DNA from 2 places in the Paenibacillus sp. FSL M7-0420 genome. Region 2 is predicted to be linked to the other one. Evidence: riboswitches for the same ligand, from Rfam matches in the RefSeq annotation. Region 2 holds a riboswitch; the other holds the start of a gene.

Region 1 (7,989 bases), 470 kb from region 2:
TCAGGGCGACACCGCTGCCGGCAAGCTGGGTTTTGAAGAATTCCGCCTGGCGGATCATCTGAATCATGACGTATTGCAGGGAGAACTTGTCGGTGTCATTAATGAATAGCATGGAGTTGAACCAGTCATTCCAATACATCAGTGTAGTGAACAGACCGATCGTAGCCAGAACAGGCAGGGAGATCGGAAGCACAAGCTGGAAGAATATCCGCCATTCCGAAGCCCCGTCCAGCTTGCCGGATTCAATCATCTCCTCCGGGATCGTCTGCTGGAAGAAGGTACGGGTGATGAAGATATAGAAGGCATTGGACAGGCCGGGCAGGATCAGCGCAACCAGCGAGTCCTTCAGATCGAGATAGTTCACGTACAGCAGATAGAAGGGGACAAGCCCTCCCGAGAACAGCATGGTGATCAGCAGGTAGAAGTTGAATGTTTTTTTGAAGGGAAAATCCTTCCGGTAGAGCGGATACGCATACAGCGCAATCAGCAGCACGGCCAGCACCGTTCCGATCACCGTAACCGTCAGGCTGACGCCATACGCCTTAACCAGTGTCTCCGAATGCTTGAACAGATATTGGTACGCAGACGCATCGATATGATCGGGCCAGAACTTGTAACCCTGCAGCGTCAAGGCCTTCTCGTTGGTTAAGGAGATGGCGACAATGAGCAGGATCGGCAGAATACATGCCAGGCTGAAGGCGATGAAGAATACATTCAGAATAATCTGGGCGGTAGTGGAGCCTTTGGTATAAGGGTTGCTTCGGGATGCAGTAGTCATTAGAATCCTCCGTTTCTAGAAAAGCGCCGTATCGCGGTTCAGCTTGCGGGCCAGAGCGTTCGCGCCGATGACCAGGAAGAAGCCGACGACCGATTGATAGAAGTTCGCTGCTGAGGACATCCCCAGGTCGTTGAGCTGGATCAGGCCCCGGTAGACATAGGTGTCGATGACGTCCGTAGTTGAGCGCAGCGCACCGGAGTCCAGGGTCACATGGTAGAACAGCCCGAAGTCAGAGCGGAAGATGCCGCCCATGTTAAGAATCGTGAGAATGACCATGATCGGCGTGAGCAGCGGCAGGGTAATCTTGGTGATCTGCTGCCATTTGCTGGCGCCGTCCATCACCGCAGCTTCGTACAGCTCTTCACTGATGCCGGTGATGGCTGCAAGGTAGATGACGCTGCCGATCCCGATGGAGTGCCACATTTTGGTGATCCACAGAATGTAAGGCCATGCGTTAGGATGCATATAGGCATTCACTGAGGAGTAGCCGAACATTGGCAGAATATGCTTGACCAGGAAGCCGTACTCCGGGTGCAGGAAGGCATAGACGATGAAGCTGACCACGACCATGGACAGGAAGTTCGGCATAATCATGACGGTCTGGAAGAACTTCGAAGCCAGCTTGTTTCGCACCTCATTGATCGCAATCGCCAGCGAGACGGAGAGAATGAGGCCTGAGATAATGAAGACCACATTGTACCCCACGGTGTTGATGGTTACGCGCAGGGCGTCAGAGGTGGCGAACAGGAACCGGAAGTTGTCGAGCCCGGCCCAGGGACTGCCCATAATGCCGTCCACGTAGTTGATGTTCTTGAAGGCAATGAATAATCCGAACATCGGAATATAGCAGTTGATGAAAAAGATAATCGATGTGGGCAGCAGCATCAGCAGCAGCACCCGGTATCGCACGATATTGTGCAGCAGACGGCCGAAACGGCCCTGGGGCGGTGTCGCTAACTTGGTGTTCATAGCTTGTGGTACGGGATTTGCCATAAGTTCTAACCTCACTCTACTTGTTCTGGATGAACTTATTATAGTAGAGCGGATGAACCGAATTCTTTCTTGCAAATGACCCTGTTTATTCAAAAATGACTTTGTGCAGGTAGGAGGTTATTCTGCGCTCCTGTCACAAAATAGCAGCAGGGGAACGTTATACCTGTATATTCTTAATAAGCAAAGGAGAGAAACTATGTACACGATCAGCTTAAATACGATGAAGAAAGCAATGATAGCAACAGCAGTAACTGCTGTACTCGGAGGGGCAGTTGTCGGCGGGGGATTCACTGTACCCGTAGCGGCGGCAGCCAATGTCAACAAGGATGCTAAGGCTGACAGCGCGTTCGCGGCCAGCGACAACGCCACTCTGAAGGCTGTTTTCCAGAAAGGGCTTGCTGCTGCTCCGAATCAGGCCGTGACCCAGGAGGGGGTAACCCTGACACTAACCGATCTGATCTATGACAGTAATCAACTTATCGCAGGCATCCGGCAGGAGGGAGGGACGGTGGACAAGAACGGTTCTTTCATGGACCAGACCAGGAATATGGACGTGTTAATCAATGGGAAAAAGCTGCTGTTTGATACTTCCATCATTCCCAATTTGGAAGATACGGACACAGCCTTGATCTATTTGAGTAAGGGAGCCATGAAGCAGCAAATCCCGGACAAATTCGACCTGACGCTGAAGGCATACGCCAACGGGGTGAAGGAGCCGTTTATTTTTAAAGTTCAAGTAAACAAGCTGGGAACCCTGTTAAGCCTGAAGCCGGGCGTCTCCAAGAAGAACAACAAATTCAATTATACGGTGAATTCCTTCGAGATGACCGCGTTAACGATGTCTCTGCAGGTGACCTTTAAGGGGGAAGTTCCGGCAGCGGCCAAGTCCAAGGTGAACAACCCGGAAAGAATGTTATATGACCTTGTGGACGAGAAAGGAAATGTGATTTCGCCATGGGGCAAGCCGTTTGAGAAAGTCCGGACAAGCGGTTCCGAGGAACAGAACTATAGTGCATTCCCAGCCGTTCCGAAGTCCATTAGCGTTAAGCCTTTTACGTATTCCAAAGATGCCAGCGGGAAGATGTTCAAAGACAAGCAGGGTCAGTGGGCTAAAACTTATTATAAAGACCTGGAAACCAAAATTACGGTTAAATAACATGCAATGAAGCAGTGCAGGACACCCGGCGATGACCAAGAGAGTAACAAATGATATTGACAGAAGTCTGGACTGTGCATAGAATTGAAAAATATTTACATGAAGTCAGCTTCAAATAATTAAATATTCGCAAGCTATGAAGGCTATGGATCACACTATAGCTGGAGCAGCTTCTGGAGAGACTGCGGGGAACCGCAGCGCCGAAGGGTTCACAATCTCAGGCAAAAGGACAGAAGAGTACCGGATTTGTGTTTTGCCGTGCGGATTAGCCGCTGCTGCAGAAGCTTATTTGGAACTTTTTATGAACCGGGAGATTGGATGACATCCAGTCTCCTTTTTGCGTTATTTACAGCGTTGAATTCATTAAGGGGGAAACAGGTATGGCACAGACAGAATTAAAAAGAGAGCTTGCGAACCGGCATGTTCAGCTAATCGCCATCGGAGGTACGATCGGCACAGGATTATTCCTGGGCTCAGGCAAGGCGATTCAGCAGGCCGGGCCTTCCATTATGCTCACGTATCTGATCGTGGGGATTGCCGTGTTTTTTGTGATGCGGGCGCTGGGGGAGCTGCTGCTCTCGAAGGCGGGGTATCAGTCTTTTACAGATATTGCTGAGGATTACTTGGGGCCGCGCGCGGCCTTCATTACAGGCTGGACCTACTGGTTCTGCTGGATTATGACGGCGATGGCCGATGTGATTGCGGTGGGTGTCTATGTGCAGTACTGGTTCGATATTCCGCAGTGGGTGCCGGCCGTGATCTGCCTGATCATTCTGCTCGGGCTCAATCTGCTCACGGTCAAAAGCTTCGGCGAACTCGAATTCTGGTTTGCTCTGATCAAGGTGGTTACGATTCTGGCTCTGATCGGCCTGGGGATTGTCCTGCTGGTGACCCAGTTCAAGACGGATGCTGGCTCAGTGTCAGTCCGCAATCTCTGGGAGCACGGGGGCGTGTTCCCGAACGGAGTGAAGGGCTTCCTGTTCTCCTTCCAGATGGTGGTATTCGCCTATGTCGGCGTGGAGCTGGTGGGGGTATCGGCAGCGGAGACGGCTAATCCTGAGAAAAACATCCCGTCCGCGATCAACAAAATTCCGCTGCGGATTCTCTTCTTCTATGTCGGCGCGCTCTTCGTGCTGCTGTGCATTAATCCCTGGACCCAGCTTAGCGCGTCTGAAAGTCCGTTCGTGCGCACCTTCAGTCTGGTCGGCATTCCCGTCGCTGCGGGCATTATCAATTTCGTTGTCTTAACCTCGGCGGCCTCCGCCTGCAACAGCGGGATGTTCTCGACCAGCCGGATTCTCTACAATCTGAGCAGACGGAATCAGGCCTCCCCTCAGCTCGGCAAGCTGAACCGGAATCATGTACCTGCGAATTCCCTATTCATTTCTACTATAGTGATCTCTGCCGGGGCACTGCTCAGCAAGCTTATTCCGGGTCAGGCCTTCGGCATCGTGACTACGATCAGCGCCATTTGCTTCATCTGGGTCTGGGGCGTTGTGCTGGTCTGCCATATCAAGTATAAAAGGAACCGCCCGGACTTACATGCCACTTCCAAATTTAAAGCGCCGTTCACCCCGGTAATTAACTATGCTGTCCTGGCGCTGTTCGCCACCATTCTGATCATCATGCTCTTTGCCGATGAGACCCGTCCAGCGCTGCTGTTCACCCCGCTCTGGTTCATCCTGCTGTTCGTTCTGTATTCCATTCGAAGCCGTAAGGAGAAAAGTGAACAGGAAATCAGTATAATCAATACATAAACTGATTTCAGGATGAAGAGGGTGCAGCCGCCGCATGAACAAGACAGACCGCATGTTAGCCATCGTACTGGAGCTGCAGCGCAAAGGGGTCGTACGGGCAGAGGATCTGGCGTCCGTCTTCGAGACGAGTGTAAGAACCATCTACCGCGATATCCAGGCGCTTAGTGAAGCCGGAGTGCCAGTGGTAGGAGCTACGGGTCAGGGATATTCACTGGTAAAAGGGTATTTCCTGCCCCCGGTCAGCTTCACGGCTGAGGAGGCTGTGACCCTGCTGATCGGAACGGATTTCGTGGAGCAGCGGTTCGACACTCAGTATGGTCACCAGGCCTCCGCAGCAGGCCGGAAGATTGAAGCGGTTCTGCCGGAGGGTGTCAAGGAGAATGCCGCCCGCATCCGCCAGAGCATCCGGCTGCTGAGTACCCGTAAAGATAGGCTGCAAGGACAGGAGAAGGAGTACATGGAGCAGATCCGACGCGCGATTCTGGAGCAGCGGAAGATCAGCTTCGGGTATATAAAGGGGAGACAGGAAGCTGACGGAAGTCACCGCAGTGTCCGAACCGCCTCGCCGTATGGACTTGTCCTGAACAGAGGCGCATGGACCCTGGTTGCCTGGTGCGGGCTGCGGCAGGAGATCCGTCATTTCCGCTTATCCAGAATGAGCGGGCTTACCATTCTGGATGACCGGTTCGAAGCACCTGCGGATTTCGATCTGCACGAGTACCAGCCGGAGGATGACCGCCATGTACGCGTGTGCATTTTGGTTCAGCCGGAGATAGCGGGCAAGGCGGCTGAATCCGGGAACTTTTATCTGGAGGAAGTGGAGGACCGGGCAGACGGCAGGCTTATGACCTTCCGCGTGCGCCAGCCCGAGGACCTGCTGCAATGGGTGCTTGGCTGGGGATCGGGGGCGGTTGTCCTGGAGCCGGAAGCCTTGCGGAAGCTTGTGCGGGCCGAAGCGGCGAGAATGCTGGAACGCTACTGACATAACGTTGTCAGGAGCGGTTGTGTATATTCAGGGCAGACCGAGGAATAAAGGAGCTGCCTGAATATTATGAATAAGAATCTTATAGAAGCTTTAGAGCATTTTGAGAAGACTGCGAATCACTATCTTATGGAATTAGATACCTTCAGTATGGAGCAACTGCTGCGGCAGCCTGGTGAGGGAGAGTGGTCGCTCGGGCAGATGGTCCAGCATTTGATACAATCGGCGCTGTACATGCAGCTCCGTAATATCGATCAGTGTCTGGCCGGGAACGGGGAAGCGGCGGGGAATGAAGCAGAGATGACCCCGGAGGGTAAAGCGATTTTTGCCGGGGGCAGCTTCCCGCCTGTACGTGTTCATGTTCCGCCGTCACCGCAGTATACGCCGGTGCAGCCGGAGAGCAAGGAGCAGTTGATCCAGGGCCTGAACACGGTGGTTGAACGGATGCGGGAGACCCTGCCGAAGCTTGCGCAGGCACCTGAGCACAGCACTGTCCCTCATCCCCGGTTCGGCCCCTTGACTGCAGCAGAATGGTATCTGCTGATCGAGATGCACTACCGCCACCACTTGCTGCAGCTGGACCGGTTGAAGGATGCAATAGCGGCACGAGTACAATAGAGTTAAGCCGCAATGAGCGAAGGAAAGCCGAAGCCTGTCAGCAAAAGACTGACGGGCTTCGGCTTTTTTGGTCGAAAAACCGCCCACACTAGGTACGCCGAAGGCGCGCGGGCCAGATGTGGTCGAAAAACCGACCACAATGGTCACGCCAGCAAGTTGGCGGAGAAAATCAATTTTTAATTATTCATTTTTGAATAAAGGAGGTTTGTCATAAAATGTCGAACTTAACTCTTGATTTCGCTGTACCCTGAAGCCACCTGACTAAAAGGAGACTCACACCTATGAAAAACATCGTCCGCTCTCTTGAAGATATAGTGAATCTGGCACCGATTCTGAAAGCTGCCTTTCCATATGATATATCGATTGCTGTCTGTGATACAGTGAAGTTCCTTGCCTATTACCCCGGCGATTCCATCGATCTGGGCATCCGGGAAGGGCAGGTAATTCAGCCAGACGAGCCTCTGTATTATGCACTTAAGCATGATGAACACTCGGTAGCCAATGTTCCCAAGGAATACTACGGTTATGAATTCGTCGGTACGGTGCTGCCGGTCCATGATGAAGAGGAAAGGGTCTGCGGAGCAGTTTGTATCCAGGTGCGCAGACAGACCGAGCTGCGGGAGATCGCTGACCGGATTGCGTTATCGCTGAATCAGGCCAATAATAGAATCAGCCAGGTCGCCGACGGCTCAGGCCTGCTTGCAAGTTACTCGCAGAGGCTGCTGGCCCAGTCAGAGTCGACAGCCCATAGTGTCCACAAAAGCAGTGAAGTGCTGGCCATTCTGAGGAAGGTTGCCGACCAGACGCATCTGCTTGGAATTAATGCGGCCATTGAGGCCGCCCATGCCGGAGAGAGGGGCCGGGGCTTCGACATTGTCGCCAGAGAAATCCGCAAGTTCTCACAGGAGACCGAGCAATCCGCGCAGCGGATACGGGACACCCTGCGGGAGATCCAGGCAGCGATGAAGGGAATCGGCCAATCCATCGGTCAGATTGCCTCAGTGGGACAAGAGCAGGCAGCTTCAACGCAAGAGATCTCCAGCTTCATTGAGGAGATCCGGGCGATGTCGGAGCAGTTGAACCAGTTCGCTCAGAAGCTGTGAGGCTAGGGCGGAGCGGAAGCTGCCTGCATCGCTCCGCGAATTTTACAGATGTGCGATCAATGTGGCCGCCAGCGCCAGAAAGGCCGGGAGGCCTTGCATCAGCAGGATGGATCTCTTGGAGGTAAGTCCGCCGTAGATGGCCGCAACCGCCACACAGATCAGGAAGAACAATTGCAGCTGGTAACCGAAGTCCGCGCTTGGATGCAGCAGGCCCCAGATTAGACCGGCTGCGAGGAAGCCGTTATATAAGCCCTGATTGGCTGCCAGCGATTTCGTCTCCTGTGCGAAGGCGGGGGTCAATCCGAACGCCTTCTGTGCTCTCGGGGTTGTCCACAGAAACATCTCCAGTACTAGTATGTACACATGCTCTAGTGCTACTAAGGCAACAAGAATTAAACTTACAGTCATCATAAGAAGTCCCTCTTTTCAAGTGATAGGAATTTAAATTGCGCAAAATATAATTTTACAAACCTAAATATAACCAAATATTAGCCTTTTGTCAATTTATTGCATCCATATTATAGGGGAGGAAGGAAATGTACATCAGAACACTGACCCCCCCGGACGCCGAAAGCTACCGTGCGCTTCGTTTGCAGTCGCTG
Region 2 (7,989 bases):
TCGCCATTCCCTTCGTGCAGCAGATTGCTGAGAATATCATGGAGAAGTGGATGGAGAAGAACCCGGAGATGCAGCAGTACCGGCTTGAATCCACATTGCTGGAGTATAAGCTGACCGCGCGGGAGCAGGAGGTAGCGAGGCTGTGGCTGATGGAGAAGAGTGCGCTGCATATCGGAAGCGATCTGGGAATCAGTGAAGGCACCGTGCGCAATATGCTGAAGAGCATCTATAGTAAAATGCGGGTGAATGACCGCTTCCAGTTCGTGAAGCGGCTTACGCCGTAGCCGGGGAAATCTGCATCAGGTACATATGTCAAATAGCCGGGCAGTGATACCAATGTATCGCTGACCCGGCTATTTGGTGTACCATCTAAGTCCGGCTTCTCTGGCAGAAGGTTAACCGCAGGAGCAGTTAAGTACCGGCTTACGCGCGGCCTGCGTCTCATCCAGGCGGCTGATTTCAGTCGTATGCGGTGCATTAATGACAATCTCCGGCGTCTCCTCGGCTTCCTTGACGATTCGGATCATGGTCTCAATGAAGCCGTCGAGCGTCTCCTTGCTCTCGGTCTCGGTCGGCTCAATCATCATACATTCCTCTACCGTCAGTGGGAAGTAGACGGTTGGCGGATGATAGCCGAAGTCAAGCAGCCGTTTGGCTACATCGAGGGTACGTACACCGTACTGCTTAAGGTTCTTGCCGGACATCACGAATTCATGCTTGCAGACCCCCGGGAAGGGAATCTCGAAGTAAGGAGCCAGCCGGTGCATCATATAGTTGGCGTTCAGCACAGCGTTCTCGGACACCTCACGCAGGCCGTCGGGACCGTAGGTGCGGATATAGGCATATGCACGGACGAGAATCCCGAAGTTGCCGTAAAAGGCTTTGACGCGGCCGATCGATTCCGGCCCGCCGCAGTCCAGCGTGAAGCTGCCGTCTTCGTTCTGGGCCACCGTAGGCTGCGGCAGGAACGGGATCAGCTTCGCCTTCACACCGACTGGTCCGGCTCCCGGACCTCCGCCGCCGTGCGGCGTACTCATCGTCTTGTGCAGGTTGAGATGCACCACATCGAAGCCCATATCGCCCGGCCGGGTGATGCCCATAATCGCGTTGGAGTTCGCTCCGTCATAATAGAGCAGGCCGCCCGCTTCATGGACAATCGCCGCGATCTCGACAATCTGCGTCTCGAAGAGTCCGAGGGTACTCGGGTTCGTGAGCATCAGCGCAGCGGTGTCGCTGCCAACCGCCGCCTTCAGCGCTTCGAGATCAACCATTCCCTTGTCGTTGGAGGGGATGGTCACGGTATCCAGTCCCGCTGCTGCTGCGCTCGCCGGGTTGGTCCCGTGCGAGGAATCCGGCACGATGACCTTGGTGCGGACCTCGCCGCGGCTCTCATGGTAGGCGCGGATCATCATCAGGCCGGTCCACTCGCCATGGGCGCCGGCAGCGGGCTGCAGGGATACGGCATCCATGCCGGTCAGGGCGGCGAGATCCTTTTGCAGCGTGTACATCAGTTCAAGCGCCCCCTGGATGCTCTCTTCCGGCTGGTACGGATGGATCTTGGAGAGTCCCGGGAAGCGGGCGACATCCTCGTTGATCTTGGGGTTGTATTTCATCGTGCAGGAGCCAAGCGGATAGAAGCCGTTATCGACTCCGAAGTTGCGGCGGGACAGGGCGGTATAGTGGCGGATGACATCCACTTCCGATACCTCCGGCAGTACGACCGGCTCACTGCGCAGCAGCCCTTCGGGAATGAGTGAGCCAAGGGCCTCGCCCTGCGGCACATCACACAGAGGCAGGGAGTAGGCCGAGCGGCCGGGACGGCTTAATTCAAAAATCAGACTTTGTTCCGGTTTCATACACAGCCCTCCAGTGCGCTTGCGAATTCGTCAATTTCGGTCTTGCTTCGTTTCTCCGTTACGGCCACCAGCATATGTCCGGCCAGCTCGGGATAATCCCGGCTTAAGTCATAGCCGCCCAGATAGCCTTCCTTCAGCAGCTTGGAGTTAACTGCACTCACACTGCTGCCCTCCGGGAGCTTCAGGACGAATTCATTGAAGAATAGGGCAGTGAAGACGCGCTCTGCGCCAGTGATTTCAGCCAGCCGCCCAGCGGCATAATGGCTCTTGCGGATGTTCAGCTCACCAACCTCACGCATGCCCTCCTTGCCCATTACGGACAAGTAGACGGAAGCGCACAGTGCCAAGAGTGCCTGGTTGGAGCAGATATTCGAGGTCGCCTTCTCACGGCGGATATGCTGTTCGCGCGCTTGCAGCGTCAGCACGAAGCCGCGCTTGCCATTCCGGTCAACCGTCTGGCCGACGATTCGGCCCGGCATCCGGCGCATCAGCGGCTCAGCCACCGCGAAGAATCCGCAGGTCGGACCGCCGAGCGAAGCGGCAATTCCGAGCGGCTGCGCATCACCGACGACGATGTCTGCCCCGAGCCTTCCCGGGGATTCCAGCACGCCGAGCGCAATCGGGTTCGCGCTGACCACGAGCAGTCCCTTGACCGCATGGATCAGCGGCTCGATCTGGCGCAGATTCTCAATACCGCCGAAGAAGTTCGGCGACTGAACCAGCACAGCGGCCGTATCGCTATCAATGGCTTCGGCCAGCTTGGCGAGATCCGTTACCCCGTCTGCGTAGTCAATCTCCACAATTTGCAGACCCCAGGCGTTGGCGGAGGTACGAAGCACCTGACGCGCTTCCGGGTGAACCGTACGGGAGACAATCAGCTTCTTGCGTTTGGTGGCGCCTGCGGCCAGCACAGCCGCTTCGGAGAAGGCGGTTGCGCCGTCATACATACTGGCATTGGCAACCTTCATTCCGGTCAGCTCACAGATATACGACTGGAATTCAAAGATCGCCTGAAGCTCCCCCTGACTGATCTCCGGCTGGTAAGGAGTGTAAGCAGTATAGAATTCCGAACGGGAAATCACATGGTTGATGACAACCGGAACATGGTGATCATACAATCCGGCGCCCAGGAAGCTGGTGTGCGTGTCGAAGTCGGCATTCTTGTCAGCCAGACCCTTCATATGGCGAAGCAGTGCGTATTCGTCCAGAGCGCCGGACATCGGCATCGTTCCCTGGTAGCGGACGGACTGCGGAATATCCGCGAACAGCTCATCGATGGACTGGATGCCTACGGTCTCCATCATTTCTGCACGGTCTTGCTCGGTCATAGGCAGATAGCGGTGCTTCATTGCGGCTTCACTCCTTGGCTTCTTTTGTAGAATGGGGCTTTGATGACGGCAGCCTTAAGCTGCTTGCCGCGAATCTCCACATACACCTCTGTGCCGATCTCCGTATAGGCAGCATCCAGCAGGGCAAGTCCGAGATTCCGTTTCAGTGTCGGGGATTGGGTGCCTGTCGTTACTTCACCGATCTTGACTCCGTCCGCGTACACGGGGTAGTGGGAGCGGGGAATGCCGCGGTCGATCATCTCCAGGCCCACAAGACGCCGGGGCAGACCGGCTTCCTTCTGCTTCAGCAGGGCGTCACGGCCGATGAAATCGCCTGCATCCAGCTTCACGAAGAACTGGACACCCGCTTCAAGCGGCGTAATCTCCGCCGACAGCTCCTGGCCGTACAGCGGCAGCTTGGCTTCGAAGCGGAGCGTATCGCGTGCGCCGAGTCCGGCGGGAGTCAGGCCATGGGGTGCGCCTGCGGCCAGCAGGCCGTTCCAGAGTGCTGCTGCTGTATCTGCGGGAGCATACAGTTCGAAGCCGTCCTCGCCAGTATATCCGGTACGGGAGAGCAGGACGGTGACGCCGCAGATTTCAGCATGTTCGATGAAGTGGAACGGCTTAAGCTCTGTTAGAGACACCTGCGTGACCTTGGACAGAATCGTCTCTGCCAGCGGACCCTGCAAGGCGAGCAGCAGCGTCTCATCCGAGATATTCTTCAGGGTAACACCGCTGAATTCAGCGGTAAGATGCTCCTGCAGCCACTGGAAGTCCTTGTCGATATTGGACGCATTGACGACAAGCATGTAACGCTCCTCACCCAGCCGGTATACGAGCAGATCGTCCACCACTCCGCCGCTTGGATAGAGCATCAGAGTATACTGCGCCGCGCCGTCTTCCAGGCGGCTGACATCATTCGTGGTCATTCTCTGGAGGAAGGCTTCCGCGCCCTCTCCGGTAACCATGAATTCCCCCATGTGGGATACATCGAACAGTCCGGCCTGATTGCGGACGGCTTCATGCTCCTTCACGATCCCTGTGAACTGCACCGGCAGCTCCCAGCCGCCGAAATCAATACATCTGGACTCCGCATACGCGGCATAGAGATCATAAAAAGGTGTTCTTCTCAAAGACTCCATCTCGTCACTCCCTTGGCTTTGATTACATACGAAAAAGGACAGGCGAAAGCCATTATGCACGCATGCATAAATGGACTTTCGCTCTGTCCTTTGTACCTGAGAGTTACCCTGCAGCTGTTGGTGCAGGTTTCCCCGTTGGTGATCCGTCAGCCTATGCTACAGGCCTGGATGCTCTCCAGAGATGCGTCCGGCAAAGGTCCTTTTGCCTGAGAGATTCACCCATCCCGGGCTTACTCCTTCGGCGCTGTCTTCCTGTGAGACAGTCTCTCCCTATGCCATCATTCGCAAACCATATGTTTTTCTACTGACTCCATTAAACCGGGTAACCCTCCGCCCTGTCAATCAAAAAACGTCAAAAAGTTGACAAATTTAATTTTACTGTCAGTTATATTGACATTAGGCAAGCCGATAACTTAGGCTATAACTAAATTTAGAACTCCAATTACGGAAAAGAGGCGGCTTGGAAATGAGTGAAGTGCTGGACAACCTGCTATACAGCGAAGAGCATGAGTGGGCGCAGCAGGGCGAGGGACGCGTAGTACGTGTAGGGATTACGGATCATGCGCAGCATCTGCTGGGCGATATCGTGTTTGTAGAATTTCCGGAAGTGGGTGCAGCAATCTCCGCAGGCGACAGCGTGGGCAGTATCGAATCCGTGAAGACCGTATCGGAGCTATATTCACCCGTATCCGGTAAGGTGACCAAGATCAACGATGCGCTGGAGGCCAGCCCGGAGCTGATCAATGATCAGCCTTACGGAGACGGTTGGATTTTTGAGCTGGAGCCTGATGCTGAGTTCGCAGAGGCAGTAACCGGCCTGCTGGATGCGGCAGCGTACAAGGAACTGGTTGGGGAATAAGGCTTAGCTTATTTGCGAAAGCGGCTGAATACGGCAGACTTCTCTTTATTACATTAGATGTTACTAATGTGAGAGGTCTGCCTTTTTGCGTCTGTATATCATTCTGGATACCCGAGCAGACCCGGATACAGGCCCGGAGCCAGATGCCACAACAGGGGCAGAAGAGCCAGACCTGCAAGGGAAAATGCAGAGCACAGCAGCAGGAAACGGTATCTTTTTCGCGGACGGGTGGCGGGCTTGAGCACGAAATAATACACTCCGGCTGAATAAAACGGGAAAAGCACGGCGGCGGACATCCCCATACAAACGATAAATGTCGCTTCCCCGGCAGAACTTGGAATCATGGCTTCCGGGTTATAGACCGGATTGACTTGTAAAAAGAGGAGAAGAAACGTCGAATACGCGCTCAGCAGAAGCAGGGGGAAACAGCGGATCCGCCCATTCCCGGACAAGCCGTAGAGCATCCACCAGACCCCGAACCAGGCCAGGGCGAAGATAGCTCCGGCAATAAGGTAATCAGCGCCAATGGCAATCAGCTTATCCAGCGGGTAGACGCGGGCCAGGTCTCCCCAGAAGTAGCGGGAGGAGAAGAACTGCATGAAGGCGGCAAAAAATCCGACGAAGAGGGTAAGCATCCCTTGGGCAATAATGATCATGATCAGCGAAACTGCCAGCCGCAAAAACCTGAAAACCCTGCGGCCTCCGGCGCCGCTCTGTTTGTATCCTGCATAGCGGTCTATCTCCTTATATTAGCGAATGGATATATGCTTTTGCCGCCTGCCGGTATCTGAGCAGATTCGCTCGTGGTTCCGTGCTATTCTTCCTCCTGCAGCTGACGCAGCACAATGAGTTCGACCCGGCGATTCTTCTGTCTGCCTTCGGTAGTAGCATTATCATATGCAGGTCTGGTATCCGCGTAACCGGCATACTGGAAAGTATCAGGGCTAAGGCCCTCGTTATCCAGGAAAAAGCGCAGCACAGATAATGCGCGGGCGCCGGACAGCTCCCAGTTATCCGTATATTCCGAAGCGGCGGTTACCGGAACATTGTCGGTGTGGCCTTCGATGCTGATGGTCGCGCCGATGCCGCGGAACAGGCCGGAGAGCTGGCGTAGTGCAGGGAGTGCAGGCGATTTCAGCTCAGCCTTACCCGCATCGAACAGGAAGCGGTCACTGAGCGTGATGGCAATGCCCTGCGGCTTATCCGCAACAAAAATCTGCTCACCCAGGTTATTCTCCTCCACGTATTGGGTGATAACCCACATAAGCGCAGCCAGCTTCGCCTCCTGTTCCCGAAAAGCAAGCTCGCGCGCTGACGGCTGGTGTCCAGCCCCGTCTCCTTCTTGTCCGGCTGCAGGAGTACCCGCCCCGGTTCCATCCGTCCCGTCCGCATTCGCAGAATCTGTGGCCGAAGGACCGCCAGCCGTTCCGCCGTCTTCATTATGCCCCTTCGCGACGCCAGTCCCTGTGTTTCCCTGATTGCCCTCCAGAACGCCGTTTCCGCCCTCCAGTACTGTACTTCCGCTTTTGAAGGTATCCGATAAGGAGCCGCTGACAATGGCATATTTCTGCGAGTCGAGGCTGCTCATGGCATACAGAATCACGAAGAAAATAAGCAGAAGCGTGATCAGATCCGCGTAGGTAATCATCCAGCGGTCCCGGCTCTCTTTGCCTGCGGCGGCCCGGGGCTGCCGGCGGTTTCTTTGTCTCATAGCGGGTCTCCCGGACTGGTGCTGGCGCTGCGTTTAGGGGCGTCTGCCAGGAAGGGGGCCAGCTTTTGCCGGACGAGATGCGGGTGATCCCCGTTCTGCAGGGACAGAATGCCAACAAGCAGCATCTCCATGGTGCCTAGCTCACTTTGGCTGCGGGATTTAATTTTGGAGGCAATGGGTAAAAAGAGTAGATTGGCGCTGGCTACGCCATAGAGTGTTGCTGTAAAAGCTACGGCAATGGACGCGCCCAGATTCGAAGGGTCCGTTAAGTTGCTGAGTACCCGGATCAGCCCCATAACGGTGCCGATAATGCCCATGGTCGGTGCATAGCCGCCAGCGGCTTCGAATATTTTGGCATAGCCTTCATATTTCAGTTCCTTGGCATCCATCCCAAGCTCCAGGATCTGCCGGACCTGATCCGGGTCATTGCCGTCGACAATCAGAAACAGGCCTTCACGGGTGAAGGGATCTGGATGTTCCTCCGCTCGTTTCTCCAGTGCAAGCACACCGCCGCGCCGCGTTAGTGCAGCCATAGCGATCAGTTCTTCAGCTTGTTCCCGGCTGTTATCTTGCTGCCTGCCAAAAGCCACGCGTAGCGCCGCCGGAATGCTGCGGAGCTTGGAAGCCGGGAAGCTGATGAGTACCGCCGCAAGGGTGCCGCCGAATACGATCAGGGCAGCATTGGGCTGCAGCAGGCCGGACAGGCTGCCGCCTTCCCACAGAAAACCGCCGATCATGGCGGCAATCCCGGCCAGCAGGCCGATTATTGTAGTAAAATCCATAAATTCAGGCTCCTTAAATTTCTATATATTATGGTTTGCAACAGTCTGGGCAACGCTGTATAATAAACGGGAACGTGCATTCCTATCTTCCATATTTTTCAGTATGGTATGGAGGAGGAAGCTATTGGGTTACAATTATAATATATTCATATATTCTAGACGATAGAGGGGAGACGGGCAAATGAGTGATATTGTCGTCAGTACGAAGACTTTTGAACTGGAGTCCGAGTATACACCCCAGGGCGATCAGCCTCATGCCATAGAAGAGTTATTGGACGGCATCCGGCAGGGCAAGAAGCACCAGACGCTGC

Evidence for each region. Region 2 has a riboswitch for glycine ahead of gcvT (glycine cleavage system aminomethyltransferase GcvT). Riboswitches for the same ligand answer to the same signal wherever they lie in the genome.
Region 1: it holds a riboswitch for glycine, as region 2 does, so the genes downstream of both, MKX51_RS30320 (amino acid permease) here and gcvT (glycine cleavage system aminomethyltransferase GcvT) in region 2, are expected to answer to the same signal.

What each region holds. Positions count from the first base shown of each region.
Region 1 is NZ_JBBOCJ010000001.1:7,063,045-7,071,033, reverse strand. It holds gene MKX51_RS30335 (carbohydrate ABC transporter permease) at 1-778, opposite strand, end outside; gene MKX51_RS30330 (ABC transporter permease) at 794-1,771, opposite strand; gene MKX51_RS30325 (DUF5643 domain-containing protein) at 1,968-2,927, shown strand; glycine riboswitch at 3,091-3,170, shown strand; gene MKX51_RS30320 (amino acid permease) at 3,308-4,684, shown strand; gene MKX51_RS30315 (helix-turn-helix transcriptional regulator) at 4,719-5,666, shown strand; gene MKX51_RS30310 (DinB family protein) at 5,736-6,284, shown strand; gene MKX51_RS30305 (methyl-accepting chemotaxis protein) at 6,566-7,387, shown strand; gene MKX51_RS30300 (DUF1304 domain-containing protein) at 7,430-7,798, opposite strand; gene MKX51_RS30295 (GNAT family N-acetyltransferase) at 7,924-7,989, shown strand, end outside.
Region 2 is NZ_JBBOCJ010000001.1:6,593,465-6,601,453, reverse strand. It holds gene MKX51_RS28360 (LuxR C-terminal-related transcriptional regulator) at 1-284, shown strand, start outside; gene gcvPB (aminomethyl-transferring glycine dehydrogenase subunit GcvPB) at 396-1,856, opposite strand; gene gcvPA (aminomethyl-transferring glycine dehydrogenase subunit GcvPA) at 1,853-3,205, opposite strand; gene gcvT (glycine cleavage system aminomethyltransferase GcvT) at 3,202-4,326, opposite strand; glycine riboswitch at 4,408-4,507, opposite strand; glycine riboswitch at 4,511-4,608, opposite strand; gene gcvH (glycine cleavage system protein GcvH) at 4,793-5,185, shown strand; gene MKX51_RS28335 (hypothetical protein) at 5,284-5,865, opposite strand; gene MKX51_RS28330 (flagellar motor protein MotB) at 6,000-6,896, opposite strand; gene MKX51_RS28325 (flagellar motor protein) at 6,893-7,678, opposite strand; gene uvrB (excinuclease ABC subunit UvrB) at 7,860-7,989, shown strand, end outside.